3 regions of the Streptomyces sp. NBC_00096 genome follow, and region 1 is predicted to be linked to each of the others. Evidence: riboswitches for the same ligand, from Rfam matches in the RefSeq annotation. Region 1 holds a riboswitch; each other region holds the start of a gene.
What was found. Region 1 has a riboswitch for thiamine pyrophosphate ahead of OG904_RS06690 (thiamine ABC transporter substrate binding subunit). Riboswitches for the same ligand answer to the same signal wherever they lie in the genome.
Positions count from the first base shown of each region.

Region 2: another riboswitch for thiamine pyrophosphate. It lies ahead of thiC (phosphomethylpyrimidine synthase ThiC); the one in region 1 lies ahead of OG904_RS06690 (thiamine ABC transporter substrate binding subunit).
Region 3: another riboswitch for thiamine pyrophosphate. It lies ahead of thiO (glycine oxidase ThiO); the one in region 1 lies ahead of OG904_RS06690 (thiamine ABC transporter substrate binding subunit).

Region 1 is NZ_CP108221.1:1,627,655-1,637,487, forward strand. It holds gene OG904_RS06665 (hypothetical protein) at 1-15, shown strand, start outside; gene OG904_RS06670 (LOG family protein) at 42-1,139, shown strand; gene OG904_RS06675 (hypothetical protein) at 1,282-2,181, shown strand; gene OG904_RS06680 (ABC transporter ATP-binding protein) at 2,234-3,274, opposite strand; gene OG904_RS06685 (ABC transporter permease) at 3,274-4,890, opposite strand; gene OG904_RS06690 (thiamine ABC transporter substrate binding subunit) at 4,950-6,050, opposite strand; TPP riboswitch at 6,135-6,243, opposite strand; gene rlmN (23S rRNA (adenine(2503)-C(2))-methyltransferase RlmN) at 6,303-7,415, opposite strand; gene OG904_RS06700 (phosphatidate cytidylyltransferase) at 7,575-8,654, opposite strand; gene frr (ribosome recycling factor) at 8,654-9,211, opposite strand; gene pyrH (UMP kinase) at 9,262-9,833, opposite strand, start outside.
Region 2 is NZ_CP108221.1:3,267,461-3,277,293, forward strand. It holds gene OG904_RS14230 (metallophosphoesterase) at 57-1,280, shown strand; gene OG904_RS14235 (hypothetical protein) at 1,429-2,247, shown strand; gene OG904_RS14240 (collagen-like protein) at 2,255-3,145, opposite strand; gene OG904_RS14245 (glycosyltransferase) at 3,379-4,515, shown strand; gene OG904_RS14250 (hypothetical protein) at 4,610-4,933, opposite strand; gene thiC (phosphomethylpyrimidine synthase ThiC) at 5,130-6,917, opposite strand; TPP riboswitch at 6,912-7,056, opposite strand; gene OG904_RS14260 (YibE/F family protein) at 7,222-8,538, shown strand; gene OG904_RS14265 (SsgA family sporulation/cell division regulator) at 8,669-9,118, opposite strand; gene OG904_RS14270 (IclR family transcriptional regulator) at 9,216-9,833, opposite strand, start outside.
Region 3 is NZ_CP108221.1:5,164,893-5,174,725, forward strand. It holds gene pknB (Stk1 family PASTA domain-containing Ser/Thr kinase) at 1-263, opposite strand, end outside; gene OG904_RS22775 (putative quinol monooxygenase) at 929-1,249, shown strand; gene OG904_RS22780 (helix-turn-helix domain-containing protein) at 1,271-1,906, shown strand; gene OG904_RS22785 (thiazole synthase) at 2,402-3,196, opposite strand; gene thiS (sulfur carrier protein ThiS) at 3,202-3,438, opposite strand; gene thiO (glycine oxidase ThiO) at 3,435-4,622, opposite strand; TPP riboswitch at 4,620-4,732, opposite strand; gene OG904_RS22800 (NAD(P)/FAD-dependent oxidoreductase) at 4,859-6,091, shown strand; gene OG904_RS22805 (Rv2175c family DNA-binding protein) at 6,417-6,782, shown strand; gene thiE (thiamine phosphate synthase) at 6,951-7,601, shown strand; gene metF (methylenetetrahydrofolate reductase [NAD(P)H]) at 7,716-8,630, shown strand; gene OG904_RS22820 (hypothetical protein) at 8,680-9,594, shown strand; gene OG904_RS22825 (phytoene desaturase family protein) at 9,630-9,833, opposite strand, start outside.

The sequences.
Region 1 (9,833 bases):
GCATTGACCCGCTGAGGCAGGCAGCCCTTAGGGTGGGCCGAATGGTCAACGCAGAGATCGAGATCGAGACGCTCGCCGAATTCGACCGGGTCGTGGCCCGCGGCTCGCTCAGCGGTTACCGGATCCAGTCGGTCAACCTCCTGGAGCGGACCTTCGCCCTGCTGTCCGCCGACACCTCGACGGCCGTGTTCCTGGGCTGCGCGATGGAGCCGGACGCCTCGGTCAAGGTCCGCGCGGACGGCGCCCTGGTCTTCCCGCCCGTCCCCGACCTGCCCTTCAACCCCTACCGCGGCCTGCTCTACACGGCCGAGGAGCTGTTCGCGGGCCTGGCCGCCGGTTACGAGGCCACCCCGGACGCCGAGTCGTACGCCTGGTTCCAGGAGACCAAGGCCGACGGGGACATCTACTCCTCGATGCTCCGCTCCATCCACGACGACGCCATCTCCGACGCCCTCGACGAACACCTCGTCGGCGCCCGCGTGGTCGGCGTGATGGGCGGCCACGCCATGGCCCGCGGCGGTGACGCCTACCGGGGCGCGGCCGAGCTCGGCCGGACCCTGACCCGCTCCGGGCTGACCGTGGCCACCGGCGGCGGCCCCGGCGCGATGGAGGCCGCCAACCTGGGCGCGTACCTCGCCCCGGCACCCGACGAGGCCCTGCCCGAAGCCCTTCGGATCCTGGCCGGGTCCCCGTCCTTCACGCCGTCGGTCACCGATTGGGCGCGGGCGGCCTTCGCCGTGCGCGAGCGCTGGCCGGCCGTCGCGGGCGGCGACTCCGTGGGCATCCCGACCTGGTTCTACGGACACGAGCCGCCGAACGCCTTCGCCGGCCACATCGCGAAGTACTTCGCGAACGCCACCCGGGAGGACGGGCTGCTCGCCCGGTCCAACGCGGGCGTGGTGTTCCTGCCGGGCGCGGCGGGCACGGTCCAGGAGATCTTCGACAACGCGACGCCCAACCACTACGAGTCCCGGGGCGAGCCGACCCCGATGATCCTGGTCAACCGCGCCCACTGGACCGAGCGGCTGCCCGCCTGGCCGCTGCTGCAGGCCCTGGCCCGCGGCCGGGCGATGGAATCGCGGATCGCGCTGGTCGACTCGGTGGACGAGGTCCCGGCGGTCCTCGCCTCGATGAAATAGCCGGGCCGTCCGTACGGGCTGTACAGCCCGTACCGCCCATACAGCCGAAAAATGGCCCGGCCAGGCAACTTCCCGTCCCTTTTGCACGTCTGCAAGAGGTACGCACAACGCAAAACCTGCCAGACGTGAACGGAGCCCCCGGGTGCTCATAGGCCTGCTGACCGCTGTCGCGGCGTCCATCTGCTACGGCACGGGATCCGTCCTGCAAGCCGTCGGCTCCCGGCGGGCGGCCCGTACGTCGCCCGCCGACTCGGGGGTCACGCAGCACGGCGGCCCGAACCTCTCCTCCACCGCGAAGGCCGCGATGACCTGGGAGTTCATCGTCGGCACGATCCTGGACTTCGTGGGCTTCGGCCTCGGCGCCCTGGCCGCCCGCCTCCTGCCCCTCTTCCTCTCCCAGACGGTCATCAGCGCCAACCTGGTGATCACGGCCGTGCTGAGCGTGAAGATGCTGGGGATCCGGCTGACCCGCAGGGAATGGACCTCGATCGGGGTCGTCTGCACCGCTCTGGTCCTGCTGGCGACGGCGGCGGGCCACGAAGGCGGCCACCACGCCCCGGCCGCCACGCACTGGTGGCTCCTGGCGGTGACCGTACTGATCATTGCGGGGGGCACGGTGGCGGTACGGTTCCTCGGCGACCGGGCCGCGATCCTGGCGGGCCTGCTGTCGGGTCTGGCGTTCGGCGCGCTGGGCGTCGGGGTCCGCATCCTGAACGGCGTGGAGCCGTTCTCCTTCCCGGCGCTCCTGTCCGACCCGGCCCTCTACGCCATCGTCCTGGCGGGGGTCGGCGGCATGTACCTCCACACCGTGGCGCTCCAGATCGGCTCCGTGAACGGTGCCACCGCCGCCCTGGTGGTCGGTGAAACCGTCCTCCCCGGCGCGATCGGCGTGCTCTGGCTCGGCGACGCCTCCCGCCCGGGCATGGCCTGGCTGGCGGTCCTCGGCTTCGTCCTGGCGGTGACCGGCGCGGTCGCGGTCGCCTGGTTCGGCAACCACGACGGCGCCGCGGAACCCGCGGAGCTCAGCCCCGCCGGCGTCTGAGGCGCGGGGCCCGGGGCCGAGCGAGCCCCGGCGTCCCGCGCAGCGGCCGGCCCTACTCCCCCGGCAGGACGACCACCTCGGCCGGGGCGAAACCCACCGCGACCCGGTCCCCCACCGAAGGGGCCCCGGCCAGCCCGCACTCGGCCTCCAGCACCGGCCCCGCCTCCGGCCGCAGCCGCAGCGCGACGTGCGTCCCGCGGAAGGTCCGCGACACCACCTCGCAGCCCAGCCCCTCGGGAGACAGCACGACCCCGGCCGGCCGGATCAGCACCTTCCGCTCCCCCTCCGGGGACCCGTCCGGCACCGCGACCTTCCCCCACGGGGTCACGGCCGCGCCGCCCGCGACCACCGCCGTCGCCACGTTCTCGAAGCCCAGGAACCGCGCCACGAACTCCGACGCCGGACGCTCCCACACCTCCAGCGGGGACCCGGCCTGGGCGATCCGCCCGTCCCGCATCACCACCACCCGGTCGGCGAGTGCGAACGCCTCGCCCTGGTCGTGCGTGACGGCCAGCACCGTCGTGCCCAGGCCCGAGAACAGCCCCCGCAGCTCCACGACGAGCCGCTCGCGCAGCCCGCGGTCCAGCTGCCCGAGCGGCTCGTCGAGCATCAGCAGCCTCGGTGACGGCGCCAGCGCCCGCGCCAGCGCGACCCGCTGCTGCTCGCCGCCGGACAGCGAGGCCACCGCCCGGCGCCGCGCCCCGGGAAGCCCGACCAGCTCCAGGAGCTCCGCGACCCGGGCCTCGTAGGCCTGCTTCGAGCCGCGCCCGCCGCCCCGCATCCGCAGTCCGAACGCGACGTTCCCGCCCACGTCCCGGTGCGGGAACAGCTGGTGGTCCTGGAACATCAGGCCCACGCCCCGCCGGTGCACGGGCACCGCGGCCTGGTCGGCGCCGCCCAGCAGCACCCGCCCGGCCGAGACGCCCTGGAGTCCGGCCACGACCCGGAGCAGGGTGGACTTCCCGCTCCCGCTCGGCCCGAGCACGCAGACGATCTCGTGCTCGGCGACCGCGAGGTCCACCCGGTCCAGGGCGCACGCGTCCGCCCGCTCACCGAAGCGGACCGACACCCCTTCCAGCTGAAGCAGTGTCATCAGAACTCTCCGGAGGTCTTGTCGGGTCGCAGCCGCTCCAGCGCCAGCAGGGACACCGCGCAGACCAGCATCAGGATCGTGCTCAGGGCCATCGCCTGCCCGTAGTTCATCTCTCCGGCCCGGCCCAGCAGCCGCGCCACCGCGACCGGCAGCGTCGGATGGTCCGGCCGCGCGATGAAGACGGTCGCCCCGAACTCCCCCAGGGACACGGCGAAGGCGAACCCGGCCGCGATCATCAGGGCCCGCCGCACCATCGGCAGGTCCACCTCCCGCCAGGCCCGCAGCGGCGAGGCGCCGAGCACGGCGGCGGCCTCCCGCAGCCGGCCGTCCACCGCGCGCAGTACGGGCAGCATGGTCCGTACGACGAAGGGCACGCCCACCAGGGCCTGCGCCAGCGGCACCAGGATCCACGAGGTCCGCAGGTCCAGCGGCGGCTCGTCGAGGGTGATGAGGAAGCCGAAGCCGACGGTCACGGCCGACACCCCCAGCGGGAGCATCAGCAGCGCGTCGAAGCCCCGCACGAAGCGGCCCTCCCGGCGGGTCAGCGCCGCGGCCGCGAGCCCGCCGACGAGCAGCGCGATGGCGGTGGCGGCGAGCGCGTACTGCAGGGAGTTCCAGATGGCCTCCAGCGGCGGCACCAGGAACGTTCCGCCGCCGGCGCCCACCTCCTGCAACGCCCGGTAGAAGCCGAACCCGTATCCGCCGGGGGCGTCCAGGGAGCGTTCCACGAGCACGCCGAGCGGGAGCGCGATCAGCAGCGCCACCGTCAGCAGCACCCCGCCGAGCAGGCTCCGCTGGGCCCAGCCGCGCGGCCGGTGCGCGGTGCGGGCCGGGTCCACGAGCCGCAGCGCCGCCTCCCGCTTGCGCACGGTCCAGGAGTGCACGCCGAGGATCGCGCCGATCGCCACGAACTGCACCATCGTCAGCACGGCGGCCGTCGGCAGGTCCAGGAGCTGGGCGGTCTGCCGGTAGACCTCCACCTCCAGGGTGGAGTACGCGGGCCCGCCCAGGATCTGCACGACGCCGAAGGAGGAGAAGGTGAACAGGAACACCATCAGCGAGGCGGCGGCCACCGCCGGGACCAGCGCGGGCAGCGTCACCCGCCGCCAGGCGGCGAACCGCCCGGCGCCCAGCACCCGGGCGGCCTCCTCCTGGCGCGGGTCCAGCTGCGCCCACAGCCCGCCGACCGTGCGGATGACGACGGCGTAGTTGAAGAAGACGTGCGCGAGCAGGATCGCCCAGACGGTCGTGTCGAGGCGGATCCCCCACACCTCGTCCAGCAGACCGCCGCGCCCTACGAGTGCCAGGAAGGCGGTGCCGACCACGACGGTCGGCAGCACGAACGGCACCGTCACGAGCGCCCGCAGCAGCTGTTTGCCGGGGAACTCGAAGCGCGCGAAGACGTACGCGCCGGGGAGTGCGATCAGGAGCGTGAGCGCCGTCGACGCGAGCGCCTGCCAGGTGGTGAACCAGAGCACCTCGCGGATGTCGGGCCGGGCCAGTACCTCGCCGATCCGGCCGAACTGCCAGCCGGTGTCGGTCTTGAGCCCGCGCCCGACGATCGCGGCGACGGGGTAGGCGAAGAACAGCCCGAAGAAGGCGAGCGGTACGGCCATCAGACCGAGCCTGACCACCGTGGCCCGCCCGCGCTCCTTCGAAACCTTGCCCACCGGTGCTACTTGACGACGAGCGTCGACCACGCCTTGACCCACTGGTCACGGTTCTTGGCGATGGCCTCCGGGGCGACCGTCTCCGGCTTCTCGATCACCACGCCGTGCTTGGTGAACAGCTCCGGCAGCTTCGCGTCCTTGGTCACGGGGTTCACGAACATCTGGAGCGGCATGTCCTCCTGGAACTTCTTGGAGATCAGGAAGTCCAGGAGCGCCTTGCCGCCCTCCTCGTTCTTCGCGCCCTTGAGCAGACCCGCGAACTCGGTCTGGCGGAAGCAGGTACCGGTCGCGACGCCCGTCGGGGCCTCGGCCGGCTGCGGCTCGCCGTAGAGCACCTCGACCGGCGGGCTGGAGGCGTAGGAGACGACCAGCGGGCGGTCGCCCTTGGCCTTCTTGCCGCCCGCCGAGCCGGAGAAGCGCTCGTTGTAGGCCTGCTCCCAGCCGTCGACGACCTCGACGCCGTTGGCCTTGAGCTTGCTCCAGTAGTCCTTCCAGCCGTCGTCGCCGTACTTGCCGACGGAGGCGAGGAGGAAGCCGAGGCCGGGCGAGGAGGTCGCGGCGTTCTCGGTGACCAGCAGGTTCTTGTACTCCGGCTTGATCAGGTCGTCCAGCGTCTGCGGCGGGGCGATCTTCTTGTCGGCGAAGTAGGCCTTGTCGTAGTTGACGCAGATGTCGCCGGAGTCGACCGGGGTGACCCGGTGCTCCTTGTCGAGGACGAACTCGGGCTTCACGTCGGCCAGCCCCTTGGCCTCGTACGGCGTGAAGATGCCGTTGTCGAGGGCACGGGAGAGGAGCGTGTTGTCCACGCCGAAGAAGACGTCGCCGCGCGGGGAGCCCTTGGTGAGGATCTCCTGGTTCAGCGCCGCGCCCGCGTCGCCCGACTTCAGGACCTTGACGGTGTAGCCGCTCTGCTGCTCGAACTCCTTGAGGACCGCGTCGGTCACGTTGAAGGAGTCGTGCGAGACGAGGGTGATCGTCTTGGACTTCGGGGCGTCGCTCGCGCCCGCGGACTTGTCCTTGGCGTCGCCGCCGCCGCAAGCACTGAGCGTGGTGACGCCGAGTGCGGCCGCGAGCGCGACGCCCGCCAGCTTCTTGGTGGTGCTCATTGGTGCATTCCTCCTGGGATGTCCAGGAGAAGACGCGGCCCCGCCCGGCGCTCTGCGGAGCGGACGCCGGGCAGGGCGCAACAGCTTGAGTGGTGACCGAACTTCCTACCCCGAATGACCGGGGCGAGGTTCAGAGGGTCTGCGGTGACGGATACCGCACTCTCAGCGCTGTGGCGCTCCCCTGTCGGAAATATGAAATTGGTTCGGCCACAGGGTACCCCGTGGCCGATTGTGAACCTCAACTGGCGAAAATCAGCGCTCCGAGGCGGCGAGCTGGCCGCACGCGCCGTCGATCTCCTGACCACGGGTGTCGCGTACGGTCACCGGCACGCCGTGGCGGGCGATGGCGTCCACGAACGCCTTCTCGTCCTCGGGCCGCGAAGCGGTCCACTTCGAGCCCGGCGTCGGGTTCAGCGGGATCAGGTTGACGTGTACGCGCTTGCCCTTGAGCAGCTTGCCGAGCAGGTCACCGCGCCAGGCCTGGTCGTTGATGTCGCGGATCAGGGCGTACTCGATGGAGATGCGGCGGCCCGACTTCTCCGCGTACTCCCAGGCCGCGCCGAGCACCTCGCGGACGTTCCAGCGGGTGTTCACGGGGACCAGGGTGTCGCGCAGCTCGTCGTCCGGCGCGTGCAGCGAGACCGCGAGACGGCACTTGAAGCCCTCGTCGGCGAAGCGCAGCATGGCCGGGACCAGGCCGACGGTGGAGACGGTGATCCCGCGCTGGGACAGGCCCAGGCCGTCGGGCTCCGGGTCGGTGAGGCGGCGGATGGCGCCGACGACGCGGTTGTAGTTGGCGAGCGGCTCGCCCATGCCCATGAAGACGATGTTCGAGAGCCGGGCCGGCCCGCCCGGGACCTCGCCGTCGCGCAGGGCGCGCATGCCGTCGACGATCTGGTGCACGATCTCGGCGGTGGACAGGTTGCGGTCGAGACCCGCCTGGCCGGTGGCGCAGAACGGGCAGTTCATGCCGCAGCCGGCCTGTGAGGAGATGCACATCGTGACCCGGTCGGGGTAGCGCATCAGCACGGACTCGACGAGCGTGCCGTCGTGCAGCTTCCACAGGGTCTTGCGGGTGGTGTCGTCGTCGCACGAGATGTGGCGGATGACGTTCATCAGGTCAGGCAGCAGCTCGTCGCGGAGCTTCTCGCGGGAGCCTGCCGGGATGTCGGTCCACTCGGCCGGGTCGTGCGCGTACCGGGCGAAGTAGTGCTGCGAGAGCTGCTTGGCCCGGAACGGCTTCTCACCGATCGCGGCGACGGCCTCCCGGCGCTCCTCGGGGGTGAGGTCGGCGAGGTGCCGGGGCGGCTTCTTCGCTCCACGGGGGGCGACGAAAGTGAGCTCTCCCGGAACAGGGCGGGCCATGGCAGGTACTCCTTGTAAGACGAAAGGCGCGCCGCAGAAGCAGCGCGCCCTTCAAGAGTAACCGCCCCGGCCGGACCGGGGCCTTTCGTCGTACGCCGCCCACCCGGACGGGACCGTCCCGATGAGAAGCCGGCCGGCCGGCGGCTGCGCCCGGCCGTGTCAGCCGGTGCCGACGAACGCGGCGAGCAGCAGCCAGACCACCGGGGCCGTCGGAAGCAGCGAGTCCAGCCGGTCCATGATGCCGCCGTGGCCCGGCAGCAGGGTGCCCATGTCCTTGATCCCGAGGTCGCGCTTGATCATGGACTCCCCGAGGTCACCGAGGGTGGCGCTGACCGCGACGGCGAAGCCGAGCACCAGGCCCTGCCACCAGACGCCCCCGTCGATCAGGAACTCCATGCACAGCGCGCCGGCGCCCATCGCGAAGGCCACCGCCCCGAAGAGCCCCTCACGGGTCTTCCCGGGGCTGATGCGCGGGGCGAGCTTGGTCTTGCCGAAGCGCCAGCCCACCGCGTAGGCCCCGGTATCGCTGACCACGGTCAGGACCAGGAAGGTGACCACCCGCTGCGGACCGTCGTCCGCGGTGAGCAGCATCGTGACGAACGTGGCCAGGAACGGCACGTAGAACGCCGCGAAGACACCGGCCGTGACGTCCTTGAGGTAGTCCTCGGGCGGTTCCGTCATCCGCCAGACCAGGACCGCGAGGGCCGTCAGGGCCATCGCCACCCAGGTGCCCTCGGCCCCGCGGACGTACCCGGCGATGACCATCGCCGCGCCGCCGATCGCGAGCGGGACCAGCGGGGCCTTGATGCCCTTCTTCTCCTGGAGCCGGGAGGTGAGCTCCCACAGGCCCACGACGACCGCCACGACGACGACGCCGACGAAGACCGCCTTGACGATGAACAGCGAGGCGAAGATCACCGCGCCGAGGCCCACGCCCACCCCTATTGCGGCACGCAGATCCCGCCCCGCACGCTTCTTCTGCGGCGGGGGCGAGGCGTCCTGCGGTGCCTGTGAAGGCGGGGTCGGCGGGGGGCTGGGCATGGGCTCCTGCGGCGGCGTATCGGCGCGGAAGAGGGAGCCGCCGTCAGCGGCGGCCCCCCGATCGCGTGCTTCCCGGTCGTCGAAGTCACGGCCGGCGGCATCGGGCACGATGGGCATGGGCCGAGTGTGCGGGCCCACCTGCGCATCGTATGCGGGACCCGCCGGAACCGGCTCCGGCTGCCAGGAAGAGTCGTTCATCAGACTTCGAGGAGCTCGGCTTCCTTGTGCTTGAGCAGCTCGTCCACCTGAGCGACGTACTTCGCGGTGGTGTCGTCGAGCTCCTTCTCGGCACGGCGCACCTCGTCCTCGCCGGCTTCCTTGTCCTTGACGAGCTTGTCGAGGGCGTCCTTCGCCTTGCGGCGGATGGCGCGGATCGACACCTTGGAGTCCTCGGCCTTGGTGCGCGCGACCTTGATGTACTCCTTGCGGCGGTCCTGCGTCAGCTCGGGGAAGGTCACCCGGATGATGCTGCCGTCGTTGCTGGGGTTGACGCCCAGGTCCGAGTCGCGGATGGCCGTCTCGATGTTGCGCAGGGCGCTCTTGTCGAACGGGGTCACGATCGCCATGCGCGGCTCGGGCACCGAGAACGAGGCGAGCTGGTTGATGGGCGTGATGGCGCCGTAGTACTCCGCCACGATCTTGTTGAACATCGCCGGGTGCGCACGACCGGTGCGAATCGCGGCGAAGTCTTCCTTGGCGACGACGACGGCCTTTTCCATCTTCTCCTCGGCCTCGAGGAGGATCTCTTCGGTCACCACGTGCTCCTGCATGTCAGAAATGGATGGTTCAGGCGGACGGGGCCTGCTCAGGCCCGGGTGCCCTGGTCGCTCACGAGCGTGCCGATCTTCTCACCCTTGACGGCGCGGGCGATATTGCCCTCGGCGAGCAACTCGAAGACCAGGATCGGCAGCTTGTTGTCGCGGCACAGCGTGATGGCGGTGGCGTCGGCGACCTTGAGGTCGCGGGACAGCACCTCGCTGTACTCCAGCGCGTCGAACTTCACCGCGTCCGGGTTCTTCTTCGGGTCGGAGTCGTAGACCCCGTCGACGCCGTTCTTGCCCATGAGCAGGGCTTCCGCGTCGATCTCCAGGGCACGCTGGGCGGCCGTGGTGTCGGTGGAGAAGTAGGGCATGCCCATGCCGGCGCCGAAGATGACGACGCGGCCCTTCTCCAGGTGCCGCACGGCGCGCAGCGGGATGTACGGCTCGGCGACCTGGCCCATGGTGATGGCCGTCTGGACGCGGGAGTCGATGCCTTCCTTCTCCAGGAAGTCCTGGAGGGCGAGGCAGTTCATGACGGTGCCGAGCATGCCCATGTAGTCGGACCGGGCCCGGTCCATGCCGCGCTGCTGGAGTTCGGCGCCGCGGAAGAAGTTGC
Region 2 (9,833 bases), 1.6 Mb from region 1:
CCCGGAGGCTGGAGGGTCCGCAGGTGTACGGCAGCGCGACGGTGGTGGAGGGGTCGATGACTCAGGGGGCCGGTCAGGGACCCGCGGTGCGGACGGACACCGAGCGGGACTTCCGGTTGCCGGTCGCAGATCCCGCCTCGCACGCCGTACCCACCGGGGCCGCAGCAGCCGCAGCGCTTCCCGGCGAAGCTCCCGTCTACGGCGAGTACCCCGTGTACTACGACGTGCCCCCGGCCGCCGTCCCCGCGCAGCACGGGTACGGCTACGAAGCACCGTACGGCGGCAGTTCCCCGGGCCGACCCGCGCACGCGATGGGCCACGAACCCGAGGAGAGCGACCCCGAGGGGTACACCCCGACGCAGCGGGACCTCCCCGTCATCGGGCGCGGTGCGCTCGGCGGACCCGGTGACACCGTCCAGGTCCAGTACGTCCCCCAGGACGCGGCGAGCGACGGCCCCGGCCCGCTCTACGTCGTCGGCGACGTCCACGGCTACATCGACGAACTCGTCGCCGAACTGCAGTTCCAGGGCCTCATCGACGCCGAGCACAACTGGTCCGCCGGCAACGCCCGGCTCTGGTTCCTCGGCGACTTCACCGACCGCGGTCCCGACGGCATCGGGGTCATCGACCTCGTCATGCGGCTCTCCGCCGAGGCCGCCGCCGCGGGGGGCTACTGCAAGGCCCTCATGGGCAACCACGAGCTGCTGCTCATCGGCGCCAAGCGGTTCGGCGACACCCCCGTCGCCTCCGGCGCCGGCACCGCCACCTTCCAGGCCGCCTGGCTCCTCAACGGCGGCCAGCGCACCGACATGGACCGCCTGCAGGACGTCCACCTGCAGTGGATGTCCCGGCTGGACGCGGCGGTCCTGGTGGAGGACCACCTGCTGCTGCACTCCGACACCACCGCCTACCTCGACTACGGCGACTCCGTCGAGGACGTCAACGACACCATCCACGAGCTGCTCAACCGCAACGACGCCGACATCACCTGGGACCTGTTCCGCAAGTTCACCAAGCGCTTCGCCTTCCGTGACGAGGGCAGCGGCCCCGAGGCCGTCCGCGAACTCCTCGGCACCTACGGCGGCAGCCGCGTGGTGCACGGGCACAGCCCCATCCCGTACTTGCTGGGCGAGGTGGGCACCGAGGACGGCGACGATTCACGGGGCCCGGAAGCCGTGGTCGGTCCGCACGTCTACGCGGAAGGCCTGGCCATCGCCATGGACGGCGGCGTGACGATGGCGGGCAAGCTGCTCGTCGTGCACCTCCCGCTGAACGACTGAGGCTTCCCGGAGCTGGGTATTTCCGGAAAGCCCCTGTCGACGTACGGCGTGGGCGCTCTACCATCGCTCTATCCGTAGCAGGCTCTCCTCCGTTTGTGCCGGTGCCCCGTTCTACGCGGGCATACCGGCCTCTACGGAGCATCGGGGGATGCACATGACCAGCGCTCCGCACCTGCTCACCGAAGACCGACCGGAGTTCGATCGGCTCCTCGACGAGGCGCTGCGCACAGCGAACGACCGGCCCGAGCTCGCCACCATCGGCGAACGGCTGAACGCCGAACAGCTGCGCACCATGGCCATGGGGGCCACCGCGCTGCTCACGGCCGCGGCCGCGGCCGAGTACGACCACTACGTGAAGATCCGCAAGGAGCGGCAGAACGAGATCCTGTCCACCCCCGGAACGACGGGGGAGGAGGGCGACGGGCAGGGTGCGGGCGGCGGCGCGGGTGTCAGCGCCGTGGTCGCGGTCCTCGCGCCGGTCCTGGCCGGCACCGCCATGCTGATCTTCCTGCTGGTGGGCTACATCCTGAAGATGATCGAACCCGAACCGGCCTTCGCCGACACGATGCTGACGGCGGGCTGGCTCTTCGGCGCGCTCACGGTCGCAGCGCTGCTCTTCGCCGTGATCGGACTGCTGGTGACGGCCGTCCGCAACAGCTCCACCGAGGTGGTGGCGGACGAGACCGAAGCGATACCCGACGAGGTGTCACGGGCCCGGGAGGCCTGGCGCAACGCCCTGCTGGAGCGCGGCATCATGCCGTTCCTTCGGGATGCCCTGGCCGATCCCAGTGCCGGGGCCGGACTCCCGGCCCCGCGAAAGCCGGGGACCGGGCGCATCCCCAACCTGGGATACACCCGGCCCGATTTCACCAGCCCCGGGGCCCCGGCCGAGGGGCCCAGGCCCGGATACACATCCCCGGACTTCACCAGCCCGGACTTCGGCGGCCCGGAGAGCGAGCCGCAGTGACCACCCGCTACTTGGTCTCCTCGGGCTTGATGTAGCGGTCCTGCCTGGTCAGCGCCTTGTGTGCGAACCTGACCAGACCGTTCGCACCCGGGGTGGGCTGAGGGGTGGACGCCGTCCACACCTTGGTGCAGTTGAGGGCGTCCGGATTGCCGGGGTTGAGGGCACACGGGGTCTCGTAGACGACCCCGCCCGTGGTCAGCACCTCGACGTTGACGATGTTGGCCTGCTCGGAGATCGATACCGCGCACGCGTCCTCGGGGTACGTGGCCACGCTGGTGGACAGGTCGTACCAGCGCCAGGGGGTCACGTTGGGCTGCAGGTCGCGGATGGCGGCGTAGGTGACTCCGGCCGAGAGCACCGCCTTGATCTCGCGGGCCGCCGAGGGCCGGTGGGCGTCCACGTCGTAACACGCACCGCTGGCGCCCTGAGCACCCGTCGCTCCGGTGGCACCGGTCGCACCCGTCGCCCCCGTGGCACCGCTGGCGCCCTGGGCACCCGTCGCTCCGGTGGCACCGGTCGCACCCGTCGGGCCGGTGTGACCTCGCGGACCCGTCGGGCCGGTGTGGCCCCGCGGGCCGGTGGGCCCCGTCGCGCCCGTGTGGCCCGTATGCCCCTTGGGTCCGCGCGGACCCCGCGGGCCGGTCGGACCCACCCTGCACTCGTCGTCGTCGCGGGACGTCTGCGCGACCAGGTCCGCCGCCCTCTGGGTCCGGGCGTCCGGTCTGTGGTGTTCGGACGAGCAGCGGTCCGGATTACCCGGCGCCGCGGCCAGCGCGACCACCGGGGACGCCATACCCGCCAGTACCAGGGCCACCGAGGCTAGCGTGCCTCCTGTCAGCCAGCCGGCCCGTCGGGGCAGCGGCCCCAAGTACGCACGGGTCTTGTTCTCAGAACTCATGTACCGCTCCTCGCACACACCGGATCGAATGGAACTTCGAAGTCCGAAAACGAGACCGGACTCCGCGGGCCATCCTGAAGACCCCGGCCCCACGAGACGGACCGGCGCGCCCATCAGTCAGCGGAACGGCGCAGCCCGCACCGCCACTTGGCTGTCCGCCGCGCCGCCACAGGGGTCGGCGTACCGGCGTGCCGCACCCGCCCGTCCGGAGGCCGTCCCTAGGGTCAGCCGCCGTGAAGCCGACCATTTTCCTCTGCATGATCGTGAAGAACGAGGCCGCCGTCATCGAGCGCTGCCTCGACTCCGTACGGGACCTCATCGACACCTGGGTCATCTCCGACACGGGTTCCACCGACGGCACCCAGGACCTCATCCGCGAAGCGCTGCGCGGGATCCCCGGAGAGCTCCACGAGGAGCCCTGGATCAACTTCGGACACAACCGCAGCCTCAACCTCGCGCACGCCCACGGAAAAGCCGACTACCTGTTGCTCCTCGACGCCGATCTCGTCCTGCGCCGCAACGGCCCACTGCCCCCGCTCACCGCGGATTCGTACATGCTGCGCCATGAGGGCACGACCGAGTACCGGATCAAACGCCTGGTCCGCGCCGATCTCCCCTGGCGATACGAGGGCGTCACCCACGAGTACCTCACCTGTGACCGACGCGACGAGAACGACCAGCGCCCGGGAATCCAGGAGAACCTGGACGCACTGGTGATCGAGGACTATGCCGACGGCGGCTCCCGGCACGACAAGTTCGAGCGGGACGCCCGCCTGCTCGGCACCGAACTGCAACGGGACCCTTCGAACCCCCGCACCGTCTTCTACCTGGCGCAGACCATGCGCGACATGGGCGATACGGCCGCGGCCATCCGGCTCTACGAGCGCCGCGCGTCCATGGGCGGATGGAATGAAGAGGTCTACTACGCCCTGCTCCAAGCCGGCATCCTGAACGGAGAGTCCGGAGACCATCCCGCAGCCCTCGACGCGCTCTCCCGCGCCTGGGAGTCCCGGCCCGGCCGCCTGGAGGCCTGTTACGAACTCGCCGCCAGGCTCCGCCTGCTGGGACGCCACCACACCGCCCACGCCATCACCGGTGCGGTTCTGGGCCGGCCGGTCCCGGAGGACCTGCTCTTCGTCCAGCCGTGGGTGTACCGGTGGGGGCTGCTCTTCGAGCACTCCATCACCGCGTACTGGGTAGGGGACATGGAGGCCTCGCTGCGCGCCTGCGACCGGCTGCTCTCCCTGCCCGACCTGCCCGAGTCCTACCGCCGCCAGACCGAGGCCAACCGCGGCTTTGCGGCGAGTCATGTTTCACGTGAAACGTCCGTCCCTGTTTCACGTGAAACATCGGAGCACTCGCCCGTCTAGCCGGCGAACCGGTGTACTGCGACGCCCACGCAAACGCCCGGCCGCTCCATCGGGAGCGGCCGGGCGTTCGGGCATCCAGGAAATCGGGGCGGGGTCAGCCGACCTGGTTCTGCTGAGCGGGCGCCTGCGCCGGCTGCGTCCGGGAGCGCCCGACGAGGGAGCGGACGAAGTTGAAGATCATCGCCACCGGCAGGATGAACGCCTTGAAGAGGATGAGGTACGAGCCTCCCTCGAAGATGAAGCCGAGGTAGATGCCGTAGCCCACGAAGGCCAGACCGGCTATGACGTTGAACGCGCGCCAGCCCCCGCTCAGCCCGCCGAAGTTGACGGCGCCGATGGCCACCATGAGGATGCCGCTGACGAGCAGCAGCAGGACGTACCACGAGAAGAGCGGCTCGGCGCTGAAGTCAAGATTCAAGGTGTTCCCCCGCGTAAGGATGAGATAAACGGCCATGGGGCCGATCGCGCACAGTACTTGACCGCACGCCACCCTGTCTGCAGATTTCTGCCGCCTTTTCCGCCCGATCCGGATCGCAAATCGCCCGGAAGGCGTGAAAGCGGCGTGAACGGCGCTCCCGGACGGGGGAGTCGCCGTTCACGCCTTCACTTCGGCCTCAGTCGGCGAGCGGCAGGTACACGCGGTTGCCCGCGGCCGCGAACTCGGCGGACTTCTCCGCCATGCCCGCCTCGATCTCCTCCGCCTTCAGGTCACCGCCGTGCTGGCGGCGGATGTCCTGGGAGATCTTCATCGAGCAGAACTTCGGACCGCACATCGAGCAGAAGTGCGCCGTCTTGGCCGGCTCGGCCGGGAGCGTCTCGTCGTGGAACTCACGGGCCGTGTCCGGATCGAGGGCCAGGTTGAACTGGTCCTCCCAGCGGAACTCGAAGCGCGCGTCCGACAGGGCGTCGTCCCACTCCTGGGCGCCGGGGTGACCCTTGGCCAGGTCCGCCGCGTGGGCCGCGATCTTGTACGTGATGACGCCGGTCTTCACGTCGTCGCGGTTCGGCAGGCCCAGGTGCTCCTTGGGCGTGACGTAGCAGAGCATCGCGGTGCCCCACCAGGCGATCATCGCGGCGCCGATGCCCGAGGTGATGTGGTCGTACGCGGGCGCGACGTCCGTGGTCAGCGGGCCGAGCGTGTAGAACGGCGCCTCCTCGCAGATCTCCTGCTGGAGGTCGATGTTCTCCTTGATCTTGTGCATCGGGACGTGCCCGGGGCCCTCGATCATCGTCTGCACGTTGTACCGCTTGGCGATCGTGTTCAGCTCGCCCAGCGTCTTCAGCTCCGCGAACTGCGCCGCGTCGTTGGCGTCCGCGATGGAGCCGGGGCGCAGGCCGTCGCCCAGCGAGTACGTGACGTCGTACGTCGCGAGGATCTCGCAGAGCTCCTCGAAGTTCGTGTAGAGGAAGTTCTCCTTGTGGTGCGCCAGGCACCAGGCGGCCATGATCGAGCCACCGCGAGAGACGATGCCCGTCTTGCGGCGCGCAGTCAGCGGCACGTACGACAGCAGCACGCCGGCGTGGACCGTCATGTAGTCCACGCCCTGCTCGGCCTGCTCGATGACCGTGTCCTTGTAGATCTCCCAGGTCAGGTCCTCGGCGCGGCCGTCGACCTTCTCCAGCGCCTGGTACAGCGGCACGGTGCCGATCGGCACGGGGGAGTTGCGCAGCACCCACTCGCGGGTGGTGTGGATGTTGCGGCCGGTCGAGAGGTCCATGACCGTGTCGGCACCCCACTTGGTCGCCCAGGTCATCTTGTCCACCTCCTCCTCGATCGAGGAGGTGACGGCGGAGTTGCCGATGTTGGCGTTGACCTTCACCAGGAACCGCTTGCCGATGATCATCGGCTCGATCTCGGGGTGGTTCACGTTCACCGGCATGACCGCGCGACCTGCGGCGATCTCCTCGCGGACGACCTCGGGGGAGACGTTCTCGCGGATCGCGACGTACTCCATCTCCGGGGTGATCTCGCCCCGGCGGGCGTACGCGAGCTGCGTGACGGCGGCGCCGCCACGGCCCCGGCGGGGCTGGCGCGGACGGCCCGGGAAGACGGCGTCGAGGTTCTTGAGGCCGCCGCGCGGCGAGGTGTGCTTGATGCCGTCGTCCTCGGGGCGCGCGGGACGGCCCGCGTACTCCTCGGTGTCACCGCGGCTGATGATCCAGTTCTCGCGCAGCGGCGGCAGGCCCCGGCGGACGTCGGTCTCGATCTGCGGGTCGGTGTACGGACCGGACGTGTCGTACAGCGTCACGTCCTTGCCGTTGGTGAGGTGGACCTGGCGAACCGGCACCCGGATGTCGGGGCGGGAGCCTGCCACGTACCCCTTGTGCCAGCCGGGCTGGCGCTCGGTCTGGCCATCGGCGTCCTGGCTGACGGCAGGCGTGCGTGCATCCTGAATGGTCATGAGACCTAATCTCCCTACGCCGGCATTACCCGGTAACAGGTTCGGCGGTCGACGCAGCCTCCTCCCGTACGCATATTCGAATGCGAACGGTGATCAGCGCCCTCTCAGCCCGGTGCTCCGAGCTCCCGCGTTGTGCAAAGTAGCCCCCACGCTAGCGTCATCTGTGGCGTGCTGAACAGTGGGCCCCCTCATCTGTTGCGATGATCGGCCGGTGACGTCCTCGCCGCAGCCCCCCACCGAACCCACGGATCACGCTGGTCACACCGGCCACGCACACACGGACCCCGGGCACTCGCCAGAGCACTTGCCCGGCCAGTCTCCCGGGCACTCCCACGGGCATTCGCACAGCCACGGCCCGGCCGCCCCGGTCTCGAAGCACCTGCGGAAGGTGATCGCGGCGGTACTGATCCCCTTCGCCGCCGCCGTCGTGATCGGCATGGCGGTGCTCTGGCCCGGTGGCGCCCCGGCCCACGAGCGCACCGGGGTGGGCTTCGACCGCCAGACCCAGCAGGGAAAGGTCGTCGCGCTCCAGCAGGTCGACTGCAAATCCGTGAACGCCGCGCAGGTGCCGGCCACCGGCGACACCTCCACGCCCGAAGGGCGCGAGGCCGTGGCCTCGCAGACCGGCGAGTGCAAGAAGGCCACCATCGAGGTCGGCACCGGACCCGACAAGGGCCGCAAGTTCACCGAGATCGTCCAGCCGGGCGCACCACGGCAGTTGACGAACGGCCAGGAAGTGGTGGTGGCCTACGCGCCGGACGCGCCCCGGGACCTCCAGTACTCCGTGATCGACGTGAACCGCAAGCTGCCGATGGCCCTGCTGGCCGGGATCTTCGCCCTCGCGGTCGTCCTCGTCGGGCGGATGCGCGGGCTGTTCGCGCTCATCGCCCTCGCCGTCAGCTTCGCCGTACTGACCCTCTTCATCCTCCCCGCCATCCTGCAGGGGTCGAATCCGCTGGTCGTCGCCGTGGTCGGGGCCAGCGCGATCATGCTGATCGCCCTCTACATGTGCCACGGGCTGACGGCCCGCACCTCGGTCGCGGTCCTCGGCACGCTCGTCTCGCTGCTGCTGATCGGCCTGCTGGGCTCGCTGTTCATCGGCTGGGCCTTCCTCAGCGGCAACACGGACGACAACACCGGGCTGATCCACGGGCTCTACCCGAACATCGACATGAGCGGTTTGCTGCTTGCAGGTGTGATCATCGGATCGCTGGGCGTACTCGACGATGTGACCGTCACTCAGACCTCAGCGGTATGGGAACTCCACCAGGCCGACCCGACGATGGGACCGCGCGGCCTGTACCGGGCGGGCATCCGCATCGGGCGCGACCACATCGCCTCGGTGGTGAACACCCTGGTACTGGCCTACGCGGGCGCCGCGCTGCCGCTCCTCCTGCTGTTCTCGATCGCCAACAGCAGCATGGGTTCGGTGGCCAACAGCGAGCTGGTCGCGGAGGAGATCGTACGGACCCTCGTGGGATCGATCGGACTGGTCGCCTCGGTACCCGTGACGACGGCGCTGGCCGCGCTGGTGGTCTCCGCCGACCGTACGGATTCCCCGGCGGCCACCCCGGCCGCGGGGCCGCTCCGTGGCGGCCGGGGCCGGCGGCGCAAGCGCTGAACGGCCGACCGGCGGGCGCGACTGGTCAGGGCGCGCGCACGGCCGGTCGTGAAGGGGGCAAAGTGGAGCGCTCAGCGCGTCGGCACGCTGAGCCGTGGTGCGTACGTCCGGTGCGGTGGCCGGACTTCGCTCAGCCCGCGTTCTGCTCGTTCTGCTGCGATTCGGCGAGGATCTTGTCGAGCGCCTCGTCGAGGTTCTCCTCGAAGTCTCCGAGGTTGCGCTCCTGGCCGAGCGGAACGATCCGGTCGGTACGGTCGAGGAACGCGACGAGCGGCGCCGCGCTCGCGCGGAAGAGAGCCCGGTCTGCGCCTACTTGCAGCCGGATGTGGACATCGGACAGCTCCTCCGGATCGGTCGGGGCGATGTGGACATCACCGTCTCCGCACGGCTTGTTGATGCCGTCCAGAAGGAGTTCCCGGCCGAACGCCCAGGTCACGGGCGCATCTCCGGGAAGGTGGAAGGTCAGGCGGACTGCGTAGGGGTCACGAGCGTCGTACCGGAGTTCCACCGGGATCCGGAACGAGAGCTCCTCGGAAACGAGGAAGCTCATCATGACCTCTGCCTGTACCGACTCGCGCATTGCCTACCCCGCTGTAGTGGAAGTGGCCAGGAATGATCCCCCAAGGCCCTCTTGACAAGAGTGGTGGAAGCGCTTGCAGATCACAAGGAGTGAGTTTTCAGATACTGATAGAGAACGAGAGGGTGCTCAACAGCGCGCCTACTTCACTCCGTAGCCGATCGACCGCATACAGCAATCGGTTTTCCTGGTGCAGGGGGAGAGAAATCGCCATCGTCGCGGCGGTGTCGCCGGCGGTGATGGGGATGGCCGCGCACACCGTTCCCAGAGCGTATTCCTGCCGCTCGGTCACCGGCTGCATCCGCTCCATGGAGCCGATCCGCTGCTCCAGAGCCCGCTGATCCGTCACGGTGTAGGCGGTGATGGACTCGACCGGATGACGGTCGTAGTAGTCCCTGCGCGTCTTCTCGTCGAGCTGGCCGAGCAGGCACTGCCCGATGGCGTGCGCGTGGCCGGTCTCGCGGAAATCGGCCCACTCCTCGCAGGCCGGATTGGCCGGAGTGTCCGAGACACCCACGACCTCGATTTCACCCTCGCGGTAGACGGCGAAGTAGACGGGGGCCCCGACCGCGTCGCGGAAGTGCGCGAGGGAGTCGAGGATCATGCTGCGACGTTTCTGCTGAAGCCCCCCACCGGCCAGCCGGCCCGCGGCGTCCCCCAGGACGAAGACCCCGCTCTCCCGTCGCAGATAGCCCTCGTGCGTCAGGGTGCGGAGCAG
Region 3 (9,833 bases), 3.5 Mb from region 1:
CCGTGCGTGCCCTGGTCGAAGACGGCCACGACGTTGGGGTGGGCGAGGCGGGCGACGGACTTCGCCTCGCGGATGAACCGGTCGACGAAGGCGCCGTCGGCGGCGAGCGCCGGATGCATCACCTTCAGCGCGAGCACGCGGTCGAGGCGGGTGTCGACGGCCCGGTAGACCGTGGCCATGCCGCCGGCCGCGATGCGGGCGTCCACGCGGTAGCGGCCGTCGAGCGTCTGCCCGACGAGGGGGTCATCCAGGGTCGTATCCACCCGCCGATTCTACGAGTGCCCGTCCCCCTCCCGTCCCGGGTCCCCGGGGGTTGCAGCGCGGCTGTGACGTGGGGGCGGGTTCCCGGGGGGTACGGGGCGGCCTGGCGGGTACGGGCCCTCGTGGATGCGGGGCCCTCGCCCCCTCGAGCCCCACCCCGGCCCGGTGGCTGCCCACCGCCCCCTTCGGCGCCCGGGCGGGGCCGGGGGAAGGGCGGCACCCGGGCCGGCCGGAAGCGAAGGAGGGTTTGGGGTTTTCCGTCAGCCTCATCGTCCTTCCGTGGCGGGCCGGCCTGTCAAGGGCGCTCACTGCGTTCGCGTCGCTACGCGACGGCCTTCGGCCGCCCTTGACAGACCGGCCCGCCACGGAAAAACGAAGACTGGCGGAAAACCCCAAAAGAACGGGCCGGTCAGAAGGACACGGACGGGCCCATCAGGGACGTCCGACCCCGCTACGCGTAAGGGCAGGCCCCGGCCCGGGCGGCCATGCGGCCCAGTCGGAGACCACGCGCGCATCAGATCGCTACACGCTCCCCATCCCTCAGCGTCCGACGGCCGTCTGAAGCCCAGGTCTAAAGCCCACCCTCACCAAAGCGATGTCGCGGACGCGGTTACTCGCAGCATTTCTGCGTATCGGCGAGACTGGCCGCGACTCGAAAGGAGCACGTATGAGCGAGGGATTCGGCCTGGTCGTGCGCTTCTCGCTGCGCGACCAGGAAGCCGCGACGGCATTCGACGAGCTGTGTGCAGCCACCCTGGAGGGCATCAAGAGCGCTGAGCCGGGCACGCTGGCCTACGTGGTGCACGTACCGGAGGGCGAACCTCTGGTGCGGGTGTTCTACGAGCTGTATGCAGATCGCACCGCGTTCGACGTCCACGAGGCGCAGCCGCACACGAAGCACTTCCTCGCCGAACGGGAGCAGTACCTTGCCGGTGTCGAGGTCACGTTCCTCGACGTGACCGCCGGGAAGGTGGCAGCGCAGCAGTGAGTTCCGAGGAGCGGCGCGCGAGTGGCCGGTCTGCGCAAGCAGAAGGGCATGACCCAGGAGGAATTCGCCACGGCCATCGGCCGTACGGCGAGTTGGCTGTCCCAGGTCGAGCGGGGCATTCAGCCGGTGAACCGCCTGGACGTGCTGCGGCTCCTCGCTGACGGCCTTGGCGTGCCGTTCCCCGCCCCGGCAGAGGCCGAGAGGACGTCCGAACCAGACACGAAAGATCTCGATCAGGCTTGCATGGTGCTCTCCGGGCACTCTGCGCTCGATGTTCTCCTGAACCCTCGCCAGGACTTCAGGCCGGATTCCCTTACCCTCGGCGTCTTCGCCGGGATCTACCGCCTCTGCCACCCCTTCGTTCATCTGAAGCGCCTGGCCGCCACGGCGGTCAGCGCCCTCCTGCAGCACGTCGAGAACAACGAGCCCACACCTCAACACCTCTCCGTGCTGGGCACTCGTGCACGCCCGTCGGGTGAGAGGGCCTCGACACGGCAGCAGATCGAAGCCGCCCGAGGCGTTGCCAGTCTGCTGGGCGAGAACCGCAACGACTTCAATCTCAGAGCGCACGGACAGCCTCGCATGACCGCCACGACGCGGCGGCACTCGGTCAACGGACGCAATCTCCGCACCGCACCGCACCGCACCGCGCCGTGAGATCGGGGATCGAGGCATCAGCCCCAGACGGGCCGCGGACGCCACGGGTGGGAAGCGTGTAGCGATCTGATGCGCGCGTGGTCTCCGACTGGGCCGCATGGCCGCCCGGGCCGGGGCCTGCCCTTACGCGTAGCGGGGTCGGACGTCCCTGATGGGCCCGTCCGTGTCCTTCTGACCGGCCCGTTCTTTTGGGGTTTTCCGCCAGTCTTCGTTTTTCCGTGGCGGGCCGGTCTGTCAAGGGCGGCCGAAGGCCGTCGCGTAGCGACGCGAACGCAGTGAGCGCCCTTGACAGGCCGGCCCGCCACGGAAGGACGATGAGGCTGACGGAAAACCCCAAACCCTCCTTCGCTTCCGGCCGGCCCGGGTGCCGCCCTTCCCCCGGCCCCGCCCGGGCGCCGAAGGGGGCGGTGGGCAGCCACCGGGCCGGGGTGGGGCTCGAGGGGGCGAGGGCCCCGCATCCACGAGGGCCCGTACCCCCCCGGGGAACCCGCCCCCTCAGAACGCCGGCCGCTCCGGGTCCAGGGTGGCGCGGCCCTCCGTGGGGGAGGAGGGGTCCGCGAAGCGGCGTTGGGGGATGCGGCCCGCGCGGTGTGCCAGGCGGCCCGCCGAGACGGCGTCCCGCATGGCCGCAGCCATCAGCACCGGCGCCTGCGCCCGCGTCACCGCCGATGCCAGCATCACCGCCGCGCAGCCCAGTTCCATGGCCAGGGCCACGTCCGAGGCCGTCCCGGCCCCCGCGTCCAGGATGACCGGCACGCCGGCCCGCTCCACGATCAGCTCGAAGTTGTGCGGGTTGCGGATGCCCATGCCCGAGCCGATCGGAGACCCCAGCGGCATGATCGCCGCACAGCCGACGTCCTCCAGCTTCCGTGCCAGCACCGGGTCGTCGTTCGTGTAGGGGAGGACCGTGAACCCCTCGTCGACCAGGATCTCCGCGGCGTCGAGCAGCTCGACCCCGTCCGGCAGGAGCGTCCGCTCGTCCGCGACGACCTCCAGCTTGATCCAGTCCGTGCCGAGGGCCTCCCGGGCCAGGCGGGCGGTGAGCACCGCCTCGCCCGCCGTGAAGCAGCCCGCGGTGTTCGGCAGTACCGCGATCCCGAGCCCGGTCAGGACGGAGAGGACCGATCCCTGGACCGTCGGGTCGAGGCGCCGCATCGCGACCGTGGTGAGTTCCGTACCGGACGCGACCAGCGCCCGTTCCAGGATGTCCAGGCTCGGCGCCCCGCCCGTGCCCATGATCAGGCGCGAGGAGAAGGTCCGGCCGCCCAGGGTGAAGACGTCGTCGGCCATGCCGCTCAGCCTCCCTGGACCGCGGTGAGGACCTCGACGCGGTCGCCGTCGGCCACGGCGGTGCAGGACCACTGGCCGCGCGGCACCACGGTCTCGTTGAGGGCCGCCGCGACCCCCTTGGTGGCCTGGGTGAGGGTGGCGACCACGGCGGCGAGCATGGTCCCGGCGGCGATCTCGCGCGGCTCGCCGTTGACGGAGACGGAGACGGTGACGGATCCGGATGCGGAGGCGGAGTTGGTCATGCGTACGAGTCCTGACGCGTGAGGGCGAAACGGCGCGGGGTGAAGGGGCGGGCGATCTCCGGCAGTTCGCCGGTGGTCAGCAGCTCCGCCATGACGTCCCCGGTCAGCGGGGTCAGCAGGACCCCGTTGCGGTAGTGCCCGGTGGCCAGGTGCAGCCCCGGGAGGTCGGTGGGGCCGAGCAGCGGGGCGTTGTCCGGGGAGCCGGGTCGCAGTCCGGCCCGGGTCTCCACCAGCGGGAGTTCGGTGATGCCGGGCACCAGTTCGTGGGCGTCGCGCAGGAGCTCGTAGACCCCGCCCGCGGTGACGGTGGTGTCCCAGCCGAGTTCCTCGCTGGTGGCGCCGATGACGAGTTCGCCGTTCTCGCGCGGCACCAGGTAGACCTGGCTGCCGCGTACGACGGCCCGTACGGTCCGCGACAGGAACGGCGCGTACGACGGCGGCACGGCGAGCCGCAGCACCTGCCCCTTCACCGGGCGTACGGGGGCCACGACCTCCGGCGGTACCCCGTCCAGCCGGCCGCTGAGCGAGCCCGCGGCCAGGACCACCTGGTCGGCGCCCAGCTCCGTGGCGTCCGCATCGTCGAGGACGGCGCCGCGGGCCCGGTCGGCGTTGGTCAGCAGCCGCGCCGCCCGCGCGCGGTGCAGGACGACCCCGGCCCGTTCGCAGGCGGCCAGCAGGGCGGCCGCGAGCCGGCGCGGGTCGACCTGGTGGTCGCCGTCCACGCGCAGGCCGCCGCGCACCCCGGGAGCCAGCATCGGCTCCAGCCGGCGGCACTCGCGGCCGGTCAGCCACTCCGATTCCAGGCCGCAGCGGCGCTGGAGGGCGTGCAGTTCGCGCAGGTGGAGCCGGTCGTCGGCGTCGAGGGCGACGGCGAGGGTGCCGCAGGCGCGGTAGCCGATGTCCATGCCGCCGCTGGCTTCGGCGAGTTCGGCGGCGAAGCGCGGGTAGCGGGCGGCGGAGGCGACGTTGAGCCCGAGCAGGGTCTCCTCGCCGTAGTGCAGCTCGGTGACGGCGGCCAGCATGCCGGCCGCGACCTGGGCGGCGCCGCCGCCGGGCGCCGGGTCGGCCAGTGCGGTGCGCAGCCCGAGCCGGGCCGCGCGCCAGGCGGTGGCCAGGCCGATGATGCCGCCCCCGATGACGAGGACGTCGTAGCCGGGACTCCGGCTCTTCCTGGATGAATGCATGGGCGTCCAGCCCCTCCCTTCGCCGGCATGACCCGGATCAGGTTCGTACGGTCGGAGGCCGGCCAGCCTCCCTCTCAGCCCGGTGCGCCCGGACTCCCGCGATAGGTACGGTGGCCAGAGTAACGCCGTGGCCGACAGCCGGTAAGGCTGCCTCCCCGGTCCCGGTCCCCGCTCGGTGACCGGCCGGTGCCCACCTGCTATTCCTGACGGACCGTCAGATGATTAGGCTGGGCCGCGTGAGCGAGCAGACGCAACAGACGGAAGATCTTCAGCGCGGCGTCGTCATCGTCGGCGCCGGAATGGCCGGGGTCCAGACCGCGGTCGCCCTCCGGGAACAGGGCTGGACCGGCCCCGTCACCCTGCTGGGCGCCGAACCCCACCAGCCCTACGACCGGCCCCCGCTGTCCAAGGCGGTGCTCCTCGGCAAGGCCGAGGACTCGGCCTTCGACGTCGACTTCGAGGAGCTCGGCATCGAGCTCCGGCTCGGGGTCGAGGTCACCGGACTGCGGGCCGCGGACCGCGAGGTGGACACCGAGGCCGGCCCGGTCCCGTACGGGGTACTCGTACTGGCGACGGGCGCCCGGCCGCTGACCCTGCCCGGCGCGGAGGGCGTCCCGGGCGTGCACCTGCTGCGCACGCTCGACGACGCGGCCCGGCTGCGGCCCGTGCTGGCGGCCGGCTCGGCGGTGGTGGTCGTCGGCGCGGGGTGGATCGGCGCGGAGTTCGCCACGGCGGCGCGCGGGGCGGGCTGCGAGGTGACGGTGGTCGAGGCGGCCGACCGGGTCCTGGCGGGCGCGCTGCCGGCGGAGGTCGCCGAGCCGATGGGGCGCTGGTACGAACAGGCGGGCGCCTCCCTGCTGACCGGCGCGCGGGTGGCCGCCGTGGAGGCGGGCCGGATCCTGCTCTCCGACGGGCGGAGCCTGTCGGCCGGGGCGGTCGTGGTGGGCGTCGGCGCCCGGCCGGCGACGGACTGGCTGGCGGGATCGGGCGTGGAGCTCGGCCCGGACGGCGCGGTCGTCGCGGACGAGCGGCTGCGCACCTCGGTGCCCGGGGTCCACGCGGTGGGGGACTGCGCCTCGTTCCCCTCGGGGCGCTACGGGGCCCGGCTCCTGGTGCACCACTGGGACAACGCGCTGCAGGGGCCGCGCGTGGTGGCGGCCGACATCGTGGCCGGGGGCTCCGGGGAGCAGGTCTACGACCCGGTCCCGTACTTCTGGTCGGAGCAGTTCGGCCGCTTCGTGCAGTACGCGGGCCACCACGGGGACTCGGACACGCTGCTGTGGCGCGGCGACCCGACGGCCGAGACCTGGTCGGTGTGCTGGCTGCGGGACGGCCGGCTGGCCGCGGTCCTCGCGGTGGGCCGCCCGCGCGACCTGGCCCAGGGACGGCGCCTGATCGAATCGGGCGTGCAGGTGGATCCGGCGAAGATCGCGGACCCGGCCGTCGCCCTGAAGGCGACGGGGATCTGACGGGGATCCGACGGAGACTCTGACGGGGATCCGACGGGGATCCGACGGGGATCCGAGGCGGGCCCGGTCCCCACCGGTCCCCACCACCGCCCGCCCGCCGGGCCCCTAGGGCCGCCCGCCGCGCCCCAGAGCCCCACCACCGGGCCCCACGACCAGGCCCCACCACCAGGCCCCACCACCAGGCCCCGCCACCGGCCGCCCGGGCCCCGGCGACCGCCCGGAGGGCCCCTCCCGGCGGCCGGAGGGGCCCGGCGGGGACCGGGCCGGACCCCGGACGGGGCCGCTCGGGTACCGGCAGCGAGTCCGAGATGGCAGGCTTGTGCCCGTGACCGAGATTGACGCAAAGATCGATGCCCTTGTTCCCGCCTGGCTGTACCTCCCCGACATCGCGGAGATGCTCGACATCGAAGTGACCAAGGTTCGCCAGCTGGTCAAGGAAGGGCAGCTGCTCGCGGTGCGCCGCGGCGAGAACCGCTCCCTCCAGGTGCCCGCCGCCTTCATCGACGGGGACAAGATCGTCAAGGGGCTCGTCGGCCTGCTGACCGTGCTCCGCGACGACCGCTTCACCGACACGGAGATCCTGGAGTGGCTGTTCACCGCCGATGACACCCTGCCGGGCACCCCGGTGCAGGCGCTGAGCGAGAATCGCGGCACGGAGGTGAAGCGCCGCGCTCAGGCGCTCGCCATCTGAGCCGACTCCACCCGAGCCGACTCCCCTCGAGCCGGCTCCACCCGAGCTGACTCCGCCTTCCACGAGGCAAGAGACGTACAAACAGCGCAACGCCACACGCGGTGTGCGGGCCCCTGCCGGGGGCCCGCACACCGCGTACGTACGAGACACACCACCCCGGGGGTACCCATGTCCGCCATCGCCGCCCAGCTGTCCGACGCCCGGCTCTACCTGTGCACGGACGCACGCAAGCGGCAGGGCGACCTCCCCAGGTTCCTGGACGCGGTCCTGGCCGGCGGCGTGGACATCATCCAGCTCCGAGACAAGGGCATGGAGGCGGGCGAGGAACTGGAACACCTCCAGGTCTTCGCCGAGGCGGCCCGCCGCCACGGAAAGCTGCTCGCCGTCAACGACCGCGCCGACGTCGCGCACGCCATCGGCTCGGACGTCCTGCACCTCGGGCAGGGCGACATCCCGGTGCCCGCCGCCCGCGCCATCCTCGGCCGGGAGGTCCTCATCGGCCGCTCCTGCCACTCCGAGGCCGAGGTCGACGCGGCCGCGGCCGAGCCGGGCGTGGACTACTTCTGCACCGGCCCCTGCTGGCCCACCCCCACCAAGCCCGGCCGCCACGCCCCCGGACTCGGGCTCGTCCGGCACGCGGCCTCCCTCGCGCAGGACCGGCCGTGGTTCGCCATCGGCGGGATCGACGCGGGGAATCTGGACGAGGTACTGGACGCCGGTGCCTCCCGCGTCGTGGTCGTACGGGCCCTCACCGAGGCCTCCGACCCCGGCGCCGCCGCCTCCGACCTCGCCAAGCGGATCCGCGCCCGCCTCGGCTAGGCCGTGTCTTCCGGATCTTGCCGGCCACCGGGGCCGCCCGCCCGTTGTCTCATTTCCGCGTCCAATACGTGGACACCGCTTCGGTGAGCAACAGTGCGCGTCTAACCTGCCCGTATGGCCCTTGGTAACGCTTCCACCTGGTCGGATCGTGCACACACGGTCCGAGACCTCCTCGCGTCCGGGCGCTCGTACTCCTTCGAGTTCTGGGCACCCAAGACCGAGAAGGGCGAGCGCAACCTCTGGAACGCGCTGCGCCGGGTCGAGGCGGTGGCCCCCAGCTTCGTCTCCGTCACCTACGGAGCCGGCGGCTCCACCCGCGGCGGCACCGTCCGGGCCACCGAGCAGATCGCCTCGGACACCACGCTGACCCCGGTCGCGCACCTCACCGCGGTCGACCACTCGGTCGCCGAGCTGCGCAACGTCATCGGCCAGTTCGCCGACGCCGGGATCCGGAACATGCTCGTCGTGCGCGGAGACCCGCCGGGCAACCCCATGGGGGAGTGGGTGGCACACCCCGAGGGCGTGCACTACGCCGCGGACCTGGTCCGCCTGGTGAAGGAGTCGGGCGACTTCTGCGTCGGCGTCGCGGCCTTCCCGGAGATGCACCCCCGCTCCGACGACTGGGACACGGACATCCGGCACTTCGTGGACAAGTGCCGCGCGGGCGCCGACTATGCGATCACCCAGATGTTCTTCCATCCGGAGAATTATCTGCGGCTGCGCGACAGCGTCGAGAAGGCCGGCTGCGACACCCCGATCATCCCCGAGGTCATGCCTGTTGTGGGGATCAAGCAGCTGGACCGGCTGCCGCAACTCAGCACCGCGGTCTTCCCTGATGCGGTGAAAGAGCGCATGCTCGCCGTCAAGGACGATCCGGCCGCTGTACGCTCCATTGGCATCGAGTTCGCCACGGAGTTCTGCGCGCGGCTGCTGTCCGAGGGTGTCCCGGGGCTGCACTTCATCACGCTGAACAATTCCACGGCGACCCTCGAGATCTACGAGAACCTGGGCCTGCACCAGCGGGCCTGACCGGCCGACCCCGTTCCCTGGCGATCGGCCGTACCGAGAGGGGCCACGCATGGGAATGACGGTCCTCTACATCGCGTTCGGATTCGTCGCGCTGTGGCTGCTTGCCGAGGTCCTGATGCAGTACAAGGCCCGGCTGCGCTGGCGCCTGCTCGCCTTCACGGGCTTCGTCGGCGTGGTCGCCGGCGTCGTCCTGCCGTCGGTGCCCGTCATCGGTGCGGGCGCCATCGCGTTCGCGATCGGCCAGACGCTCGTGACCCTCTCCTTCCGCAAGGGCTTCGAGGCCGGCTGGGCCTTGCGCCGGCGCAAGGCCGCCGAGCCCGCGCCCGCGCAGAGCCGGCGGCGCCGCGGAGCGGGCGGACCGCGCCCGGAGCCGGCCCTCGAGGTGACGGCCCTGGAGTACGGGCCAGACGCGGTCGACGGCGAGGACTACGACGAGTACGCCGCGTCCGGCTCCGCCTCCGGCTCTGCCTCCGGCTCCGGTGACAGCGGGGAGCAGCGGTTCCACCCCGCGGGACCCGCGCCCGAGCCCACCGCCTTCGACACGCCGTTCGACGCGCCGTTCGCCCCGTCCTTCGCCCCCGCCTTCGCCCCGGCCGAGCAGGACGGCCACCAGTACGCGGCCTACTACGACCCGCAGGGCCAGAACGGCTACGACTACTACACCACCGGCTACCCGGCACCCGGCGAACAACAGGTCTACGCCGCCTACTCGGACCCGTACATCGGCACCGGCGGCACGGTCGCCCCGCAGCCGTCCTACGGCTACCCGGCCCCCTACGAGGGCTACGCCCCGGACCCGTACGCGGCCGCGCGCCAGCAGGAGCAGTACTCCATGGACACCCCGCCCGGCGGAGTCTGGGTCCCGCACCAGCGCGACGCGAACCAGCCCTACCCGGCGGAGGAGCAGCAGCCGTACCCGTACCCCCAGCAGGGCACGGGCGAGTACGAGCAGTACCGCTACTAGGCCGTCTCTTTCGGATCTTGCCGGGCCCGCGGCGGCTACCGGGAGCCGCGGAAGTCGGCGCCCTCCACGATCAGCCCGGCCACCAGGGCCCCCGTCATCCCGGCGTGCGCCAGTCCGCCGCCCGGGTGCGCCCAGCCGCCCGCCAGGTACAGCCCCGGCACGGCGGTGGCGTTCGCCGGGTGGAGGAACCGGCCCCCGGCCCCGGCCAGCGAGGGCGCGGGGACCCGGCCCTCCGGGGA